One region of the Anaeromyxobacter sp. SG64 genome, then DNA from elsewhere that is predicted to be linked to it. Evidence: riboswitches for the same ligand, from Rfam matches in the RefSeq annotation. Region 1 holds a riboswitch; the other holds the start of a gene.

Region 1 (4,327 bases):
CGTGAGCGCCGACCTCGCGGCGGGGCGTGGAGACGTGACGAGCCGCCGACCTACGTGGGGCCGTTCTGGGAGAAGCGCCTCAGGAAGGCCCGGGTCCGCTCGTTCCTGGGATTGTCGATGAGCTCCCGGGCCGGGCCTTCCTCCACGATGACCCCGCCGTCCATCAGCATGGCGCGATCGGCCACCTCGCGGGCGAAGCCCATCTCGTGAGTGACGACCACCATCGTCATCTTCTCGGCGGCCAGGGCGCGCATGACCTTGAGGATCTCGCCCGTCAGCTCGGGGTCGAGGGCGCTCGTCGGCTCGTCGAAGAAGAGCACCTGCGGGTCGAGGGCGAGGGCGCGCGCGATGGAGACGCGCTGCTTCTGACCGCCCGAGAGCTCGCAGGGATAGGCGCCGGCCTTGCCGGTGAGGCCCATCTTCTCGAGCAGCGCGAGCGCCACCTCCCGCGCCGCGGCCTTCCCGCGCCCCAGCACGCGCACCTGCGCCTCGGTGATGTTGCGCAGCACGGAGAAGTGGGGGAACAGGTTGAAGTCCTGGAACACGAGGCCGAGCTTGAGGAGCGCGCTGCGCAGCGTGGCCTTGTCGGCGTAGACGCCGCGGTCGAGGATCCGGGTGCCGCAGATGGAGATGCTGCCGCTGCTGGCGGTCTCGAGGTGGGTGACGGCGCGGAGCAGCGTGGACTTGCCCGAGCCCGACGGCCCGATGATGGCGAGCACCTCGCCCTGGTGCACCGAGAAGGAGATGTCGGTGAGGACCCGGAGGTCGCCGAAGGACTTGGAGAGGTGGTCGACGGTGACGACGTCCATGGCCCGGCTCAGCTGTAGTACTCGAGCTTCCGCTCGGCGCGGAGGAAGAGCTCGGAGACCGCCCAGTTCATGACGAAGTAGAACACCCCCGCCACGAAGATGGGCGTGGTGGAGAACTGACGCGCGGAGGCGTTCTGCGCCACCCGGAAGAGCTCGGCCACGCCGATGGTCTGGGCGAGGGCGGTGTCCTTCACGAGCGTGATGACCTCGTTGGCGGAGGCCGGCAGGATCCGCTTCACCACCTGGGGCAGGACGATCCGGAAGAAGGTGTCGGCGCGCGTGAAGCCGAGCACCTTGGCGGCCTCGTACTGGCCCTTCGCGATCGACTGGATGCCACCACGGTAGATCTCGGCGAAGTAGGCGGCGTAGTTGATGGTGAAGGCCACGATCACGGCGGTGAACCGATCGTACGAGGCCTCGAACAGATAGTAGGGGGCGAAGTAGACGAAGAGGATCTGCAGGATGAGCGGCGTGCCGCGCATCACGAGGATGTAGAGGTTGACCGGGACGCGCAGGAGCCGGCTCGCCGACATGCGGCCGAGCGCGACCGGCAGGGCGAGGGGGAGCGCGAAGACCAGCGTCAGGAAGAAGATCTCCAGGGAGACGAGCGATCCCTGGAGCATCGCCCCCAGCAGCTTCACCATGCGCGGGTGCTCACTTCCCGACGACCGAGATGTCCGAGCCGAACCACTTCGTGGTCACCTTGGCGAGCGTGCCGTCCTTGGCCATGCTCTCGAGCGCGCCCTGCACCGCGTCCCGGAGGGCGAGATCGTTCTTGCGGAAGCCCACCCCGAACACCTCGGGGGCGAGCGTCTCCTTCAGGACGGCGTAGGCCTTGCCCGAGCGCTTGATGTTGTCGTCGGCGACGATGAGGTCCATCACCACCGCGTCCACGCCGCGGGCCTCGAGGTCCATCAGGGCGGTGAGGTTGTCCTTGAACTCCACCACCTCCTCGAGCGACGCGCGGAAGGCCTTGGCGCCCTCGAGGGCGTCGGCGGCCGAGGAGCCGGCCTGGAGGCCGACCTTCTTCCCCTTGAGGCTCGCGAGGGTGGAGTAGCCGGAGGCCTTCTTCACCACCACCACCTGGGCGTTGCGCAGGTACGGCTTCGTGAAGCTCATCGCCTTCTTGCGCTCGTCGGTGATCGTGAAGCCGTTCCAGATGCAGTCGATCTTGCCGGTGTTGAGCTCCTGCTCCTTGGCGTTCCAGTCGATGGCCTGCGGGACGAGCTTCACGCCGAGCCGCCGCGCGACCTCCTTCGCCAGGTCGATGTCGTAGCCGACGATCTGGTTGTCGTCGTTCCGGAAGCCCATCGGCGGGAACGAGTCGTCGAGGCCGAGGACGAGCGTGCCCTTCTTCTTCACCGTCTCGAGCGAGGTGTCGGCGGCGAGGGCGGTGGCGTGGAGCGCCACGAGGGCGAGCGCGGCGAGCAGGGTCTTCTTCATCGGCGGTTCCTTCGCGTGGGCCTGGGGCGTCGGCGGGCGCCCTGTTCGGGGGCAGCGGAACTTCGCACGCGAGGCGGGCGTCGGCAAGGGGCCTCGATCCCCTGGATCGACGTCTCGCGAGGGGCCCGGCGCATGAACGGCCGGGCACAACATATCCCGTTGACCGTGACCGTGAACCACCATAGGTTGGGTCTCGCGCTGGTGCTCGGGGTTCGCTCCGAGCGAATAGGGAACCCGGTGAGATTCCGGGGCTGCCCCGCAGCGGTAAGCGAGAACGACCTCCGCCACACGCACTGGCCGGTTCGGCTGGGAAGCGGCGGACAGTAGGGTCCGGGAAGCCCCGGAGCGCTCGCGAGCCCGAAGACCTGCCAGCGACCGTCGCCCGGATGCTCGGGCGGCGGCACGACCGACACGCCTCGTGGGAGGGCGGAGGGTCCTCGGCGCACTGCCCTCGTACGGGCCGTCGTGTGCTCGGGTCCTCCTCCGTGTCCCGAGGCCGCCACGAGGAGGGCCCGTGTTCGAGACCATCGAGAAGCGCGACGGACGGGTGGTCCCGTTCGACGCCGAGCGCATCCAGCGAGCCATCGCCAAGGCGGGGGCCGTCACCGGCGAGGTCGACGCGGCCGAGGCGAGGCGGCTCTGCCAGCGCGTCCTCGCCATCGCGATCGCGACGATCGAGGGCCGGCCGTCGGTGGAGCGGATCCAGGACGTCGTCGAGGAGGTGCTCCTCGCGAGCCCCTACCGGCGCACGGCGCGGGCGTACGCCGTCTACCGCGAGCAGCACCGCGCGCTGCGCGAGATCTCCGACACGGCCAGCGTGGCGCTCGTCGACGCCTACCTGGAGCGCTCCGACTGGCAGGTGGCCGAGAACGCCAACATGGCGTTCAGCCTGCAAGGCCTCAACAACTACGTCGCGAGCCACGTGAGCTCCACCTACTGGCTCGAGCGGCTCTATCCGCCCGAGGTGCGGGACGCCCATCGCTCGGGCGACCTCCACCTCCACGACCTGAACCTCCTCGCCGTCTACTGCGTCGGCTGGGATCTCGCCGACCTCCTCACCGAGGGGTTCCGCGGGGCGCCCGGGAAGGCCGAGAGCGCGCCGGCGCGCCACTTCCGCACCGCCCTCGGCCAGATCGCGAACTTCTTCTACACGCTCCAGGGCGAGGCGGCGGGCGCGCAGGCGTTCTCGAGCCTCGACACGTACCTCGCGCCGTTCATCCGGCACGACGGGCTCGGCTACGAGGAGGTGCGCCAGGCGCTCCAGGAGTTCGTCTTCAACCTCAACGTGCCGACGCGCGTCGGGTTCCAGACGCCGTTCACGAACGTCACCCTCGACCTCGAGTGCCCCGCGCTGCTCCGCGACGAGGCGATCGTCCTCGGGGGCGAGCGGCAGGCGGCCACGTACGGCGAGTTCCAGGCGGAGATGGACCTGTTCAACCGCGCCTTCCTCGACGTCATGGCCGGCGGCGACGCGAAGGGGCGCGTCTTCACGTTCCCGATCCCCACCTACAACGTCACGCCCGGCTTCGACTACGAGGACCCCCGGCTCGATCGCCTCTGGGAGGTCACCGCCCGGTACGGCCTCCCGTACTTCGCGAACTTCGTGAACTCGGAGCTCTCGCCGGAGGACGCCCGCAGCATGTGCTGCCGCCTCCGCCTCGACACGCGCGAGCTCGAGCGGCGCGGCGGCGGCCTCTTCGGCGCGAGCCCGCTCACGGGGTCCATCGGCGTGGTCACCGTGAACCTGCCGCGCCTCGGCCACCTCGCGCGCGACGAGGCCGACTTCATGGCTCGCCTGGACCGGGTCATGGACCTCGCCCGCGACAGCCTGGTCCTCAAGCGGAAGATCCTGGAGCGTTACACCGAGCAGGGCCTCTATCCGTACGTCCGCCACTACCTGCGCCACATCCGCGCCCGGAGCGGCTCGTACTGGCGCAACCACTTCTCCACCATCGGCCTCGTCGGGCTCGCGGAGGCCGCCGACAACCTGCTCGACACGACGCTCGCGAGCGGGCCCGGTCGCGCCTTCGGGCTCCGCGTGCTCGACCACATGCGCGCTCGGCTCGAGCAGTACC
Region 2 (4,327 bases), on a different contig from region 1:
GCCGGGCAGCACGATCTCGTCGAGCACCCCGCCCGCCGCGTCGAGGACCACGAGCGTGCCGACGCCGGAGTTCGCGGCGAGCACCGCGCCGGCGTACGTCGTGACGTACTGCAGGTCGTTCCCGGGCAGCACGGTGAGGCTCGTGGGCAGGCTCGCGTCGATGGGCACGACGCCCACCCCGGCGGGGTAGCCGTTCGCGGTGTAGAGCACGTCCGCGCCCATCGCGAGCGCCGTGGGGCCGCCGCGCGACAGGCGCGGGGCGCCGGCGGGGGCCAGCTCGGCCGTCACCGGCCGAACGTCCCCCGTCGCGTAGCAGGCGACGAACACCTCGGCGCGGCAGGCGCCGTCGCGGCACGACTCCCCCGCGCCGCAGGCCTTGCCGCAGGCGCCGCAGTTCTGCCGATCCGTCGCGAGCTCCACGCACGACCGGCCGCACGCCGTGAACCCGCCGGGACACGCCGCGGTGCAGGCGGTGGCGTCCGCCTGCGTCGTGCAGAAGTCGGCCGCGCCGCAGGCGGTGTCGCACGCGCCGCAGTGCTGCGCGTCGCGGGCGAGATCGGTGCAGGCCCCGCCGCACAGGGCGATGCCCGGCGCGCAGCCGCAGCTCCCGGCGCTGCACGCCTCGAGCGCGCCGCAGGTCGCCCCGCAGGCGCCGCAGTTCGAGGCGTCGGTGAGGAGCGACACGCAGCGGCCGCCGCAGTCGACCTCGCCCGAGGGGCAGACGAGGTCCTTCTTGCAGCCGAGGGCGAACGCGAGCGCGAGCGCGACCGCGAGGGGGGAACGGAGGGTCATGGGGTCCTTTCACTGCGAGAAAAGGTCCCGCCGCGGAGCGTGACCATCCACGTCCGGCCGGGGAGGGGGTTGCCGTAGCCGTCGAGGAGCGTCCGGTCGTCGCCGAGGTTCTCGACCTCGAGGTGGAGGGCGACGAGCGGTTGGCGAAGGATCCGCACGGAGGCGCCTGCGCCGAGGATCGTCTGGTCCGGGAGCCGGGCCTGGTTCCGGAGGTCGAGGTACTGGTCGCGCACGTGCTCCACCTGGAGGTGGGCGCCGACCCGGCCGGGCGAGATCGCGGCGCGCGCGTAGACCCGGTGGCGCGGCCGGCGGGGCAGCGCGTTCCCGAGCACGTCGGCGCTGCCGCGCAGCACCTCGGTGGGGAGGAAGGTGTACGCGCCGGAGAGGGCGAGCCCGAGCGCGCGCCGCCAGGGCGAGGTCGCCGCCTCGGCCTCCACGCCCGCGACGAAGGCGCGGCCGGTGTTGAACGGGCGGAACCTGCCGACGCTCGCCGGCTCGTAGGTGATGATGTCGTCGTAGACGGTCGCGTGGCCGCCGACGGAGAGGAGCCCGAGCGCGCCGTCGTAGACGAGCCCCGCGTCGGCGCCGGCGCCCTTCTCCGAGCGCAGGTCGCGGTTCGGGGCGAGGAGCCCCTGCTCGAGGTAGAGCTCCGCGAAGCTCGGTACGCGGTAGGTCCGTCCGCCGCTCGCCCGGAGCGCGAGGCCGCGGGCGAGCTCGAGCGCCGCGCCGAGCTTGGCGGAGACGCCCGAGTATCCGCCGGTCCGCTCCGCCCGCACCGACGGGCCGACGCGCAGCCGGCCGCCGGCGAGGAGCAGGTCCTCCGCGAGCGCGCCCGCGAAGCCAGGCCGGCTCCGCGTCCCGCCGAGCGCGTCGCTCGAGTAGCCCTCCACCTCCGCGGAGGCGGCGGCGGTGAGGACGCCCGGCCCGTGCGTGAGCCCCGCCTCGAGCTCGAGCCCGCCGGCGCCGCCGCGCTGCCGCGTGGGGTCCGACCCCGTCGCGGCGAGCCTCGTGTCTAGGAGGTCGCGGCGGCCGAACGCACGAGCGGCGAGCGTGAGGCGAGGGTGAACCGCGCGCGCGACGCGCAGCATCGCGAGCACCCGCCCGTCCTCCTCCCAGTCCGCGGGGGTCGGCTGGTAGGGCGAGCCGGGGAGCTCGCGCCGCCCGGCCGTGAGCTGCGCGAGGCCGTCGACCCGGAAGCCGCTCGCGACCCCGCCGAACTTGGCGAGGGCGCCGGCGCGCCGCGCGCCGTTGTTCCGGCGGGTCCGCTCCTCGAGGGGGCTCCCCGGCAGCGACGGCCGGTCGTCGAATGCGTAGGTGAAGTCGCCCTGGGTGTCCTCGCCGGTGGCCGCCGCGAAGAGCGAGAACGGCCCGACCTCCGCGACGGTGTCGGCGGAGATCGCGTAGGTGCCGAAGGCGCCGGTGGTCGCCTCGGCGGAGAGCTCGCCCTTCTCGCCCTGGCGCATCACGACGTTCACCGCGCCGCCGAGCGCGCCCGCGCCGAACTGCGCGCCCGCCGCGCCGCGCACCACCTCGATGCGCGAGATCCACTGGCGCGGGATGGTCGAGAGATCCACCCCGCCGCCAGCCGTGCCGAGCGGGAGCCCGTCGAGCAGCACCTTCACGCCGTCCGCGGCGACGCCCCGCACCGAGACGGTGGCGAGCTGGCCGAGCGTGCCGTAGCGGGTGACCGAGACGCCCGGGGCGGTGGCGAGGAGCTGCGCCACGTCCTTCGCCTCGCCCTCGAAGCGGCTCGCGGACACCACCGTCGCGGACGCGGTCGGATCCTTCTCGACCTCGGCGCGTGGTACCCGGACCTCGACCTCGGGGAGCCGCACCGGCGGCTCGCTCTCGGACGGCGGCGCGTCGGGGACGGTGCCGTCGGCGCGCGCACGCAGCGCGAGCCCGAGCGCCAGCGCGGCGACGAGGGCGCACGCGCGCCCCGATGAGCGGGAAGTCGAGCCCAAGTGTCGGGTCTCCTCCGGACCCGATGCATCTTTGCTCGCCGCGAACGGCGAGGCCGCGCACCATGCGCGACAGGCTCGGAGGGAGGTCTCCTGGCTCCCGGGTCGCGGAGGGACGCTCCGCTCGGTACCTCCACCTTCCCACCGCGATTGGGCTGCGGCAGTGGCGACTTCCGAGGCACCTTCACCCGGCTACAGTGGCGGGACCGCGCCGGACTTCGACCGGCTTCCCTGTTCCTCCGTGCCGCTGAATCGAAGCCACGAGTAGCGCCCGCCCGCGCCGGGTGTCAAGCAGGACCCCGCGGGGCGTCGCCGGGGCACCCGGCCGGAGAGTGCATGCGCCGGCCGGGTCCCCGAGCGAATCCGGGTGCCTTCACTTCCGTGCGGTCACCGCAGCGGTGCCGGACGGAGCGGAGCCCACGGCGACGTTCGCCTTCACCTTCGCGAGCCACGCGGGGCCGATCCCCTTCACGACGAGCACGTCCTCCGGCCGGCGGAACGGCTGGCGGGCCCGCTGAGCGACGATCGCCTGGGCGCGCTTCTCTCCGACGCCCGGCAGGCGCATGAGCTCGGCGACGCTCGCGCGGTTGAGGTCGATCCGCTCGCCCGGGCCGAGCGCTCTCTTCGCGGCGAGCGCGGGGCCCGCGAGGAGCAGCACCGCGGCGGCGACCGCGGCGAGGAGGGCCCGCCTCACGGCCGCACCTCGACGGTCTCGAGCCCCACGCGGCGCGGCGCTCCGTTCCCCGCGGGCCGCCCGTCCTCGCGCAGCTCGCGCACCTGGAGCTTGTTCGTCCCGAGGGGCAAGGCGTCGAGCAGGATCGCGATGCTGCCGTCCCTGTTCGTGAACGCGACGCCGATCTTCGGCCACCAGGTCCGCTCGCCGTTCGCGCTGTCGGGGATGGCGTAGACCGCGAGCTTGCGGGCGCCGCCCTTGTCGTTCGTGTCGCTCATCTCTCTCTCCGTTCCGTTCGAGCGCGCGGTCGTGCGCGCGCGCGGCAGGAGAGCAGCGCCTGTGCCGGTCCCAACCCCGCGGGATCCTTTGGACCGTCCACGGAACGGGGGTTCAGGCCCGGCCGCGGCGGCCGCGCGGCGGCCGCGCGCTCACGCGGCGGTCGCGTCGCGCAGCCACGCCGCCGTCTCGACGAACGACGGGCCGTCGTGGATGAGGTTCCGCCCGCGCTCGGTGGTGGACGCGAGCACGCGTGGCGCGACCGCCCGATCCCAGCCGCGCTCGCGCACGAGCGCCTCCGCGTCGATCGGGTGCTCGGGCTCCGAGAACACGATCACCCAGTCCGGCGCGAGGCCCGGCACCTCGTCGAGCTCCGGCGGGGCATACGCGTCCGGCCGATCGCCGTGCACGGGCTCGAGCCCCGCGAGCCAGAGCAGGTCGTGCACGAACGCGCGCCCCCCGGGACGCCGCAGGTGGCGGCCGAACCACAGCTCCGCGTACGCGCGTGGCCGCGGGGAGGGAGCGGAGGCGACGAGCTCGGCGCACGCGCGCTCGAGCCGGTCGCAGAGAGAGCGCGCCGCGGCGAGCCGCCCGGTGAGCGCCCCGAGCGCGACGGTGTTCTCGA

What was found. A riboswitch is a leader RNA that binds a small molecule or an ion and turns the genes downstream of it on or off. The one in region 1 is predicted to bind cobalamin.
Region 2: another riboswitch for cobalamin. It lies ahead of MNZ29_RS03575 (TonB-dependent siderophore receptor); the one in region 1 lies ahead of MNZ29_RS00945 (ribonucleoside triphosphate reductase).

Annotation. Positions count from the first base shown of each region.
Region 1 covers NZ_JALCZB010000002.1:50,690-55,016, reverse strand. The annotation lists gene MNZ29_RS00960 (amino acid ABC transporter ATP-binding protein) at 51-809, opposite strand; gene MNZ29_RS00955 (amino acid ABC transporter permease) at 818-1,453, opposite strand; gene MNZ29_RS00950 (amino acid ABC transporter substrate-binding protein) at 1,464-2,252, opposite strand; cobalamin riboswitch at 2,435-2,640, shown strand; gene MNZ29_RS00945 (ribonucleoside triphosphate reductase) at 2,767-4,327, shown strand, end outside.
Region 2 covers NZ_JALCZB010000007.1:16,378-20,704, reverse strand. The annotation lists gene MNZ29_RS03580 (MXAN_6577-like cysteine-rich protein) at 1-792, opposite strand, end outside; gene MNZ29_RS03575 (TonB-dependent siderophore receptor) at 789-2,756, opposite strand; cobalamin riboswitch at 2,836-3,014, opposite strand; gene MNZ29_RS03570 (helix-hairpin-helix domain-containing protein) at 3,127-3,447, opposite strand; gene MNZ29_RS03565 (hypothetical protein) at 3,444-3,704, opposite strand; gene MNZ29_RS03560 (ABC transporter substrate-binding protein) at 3,855-4,327, opposite strand, start outside.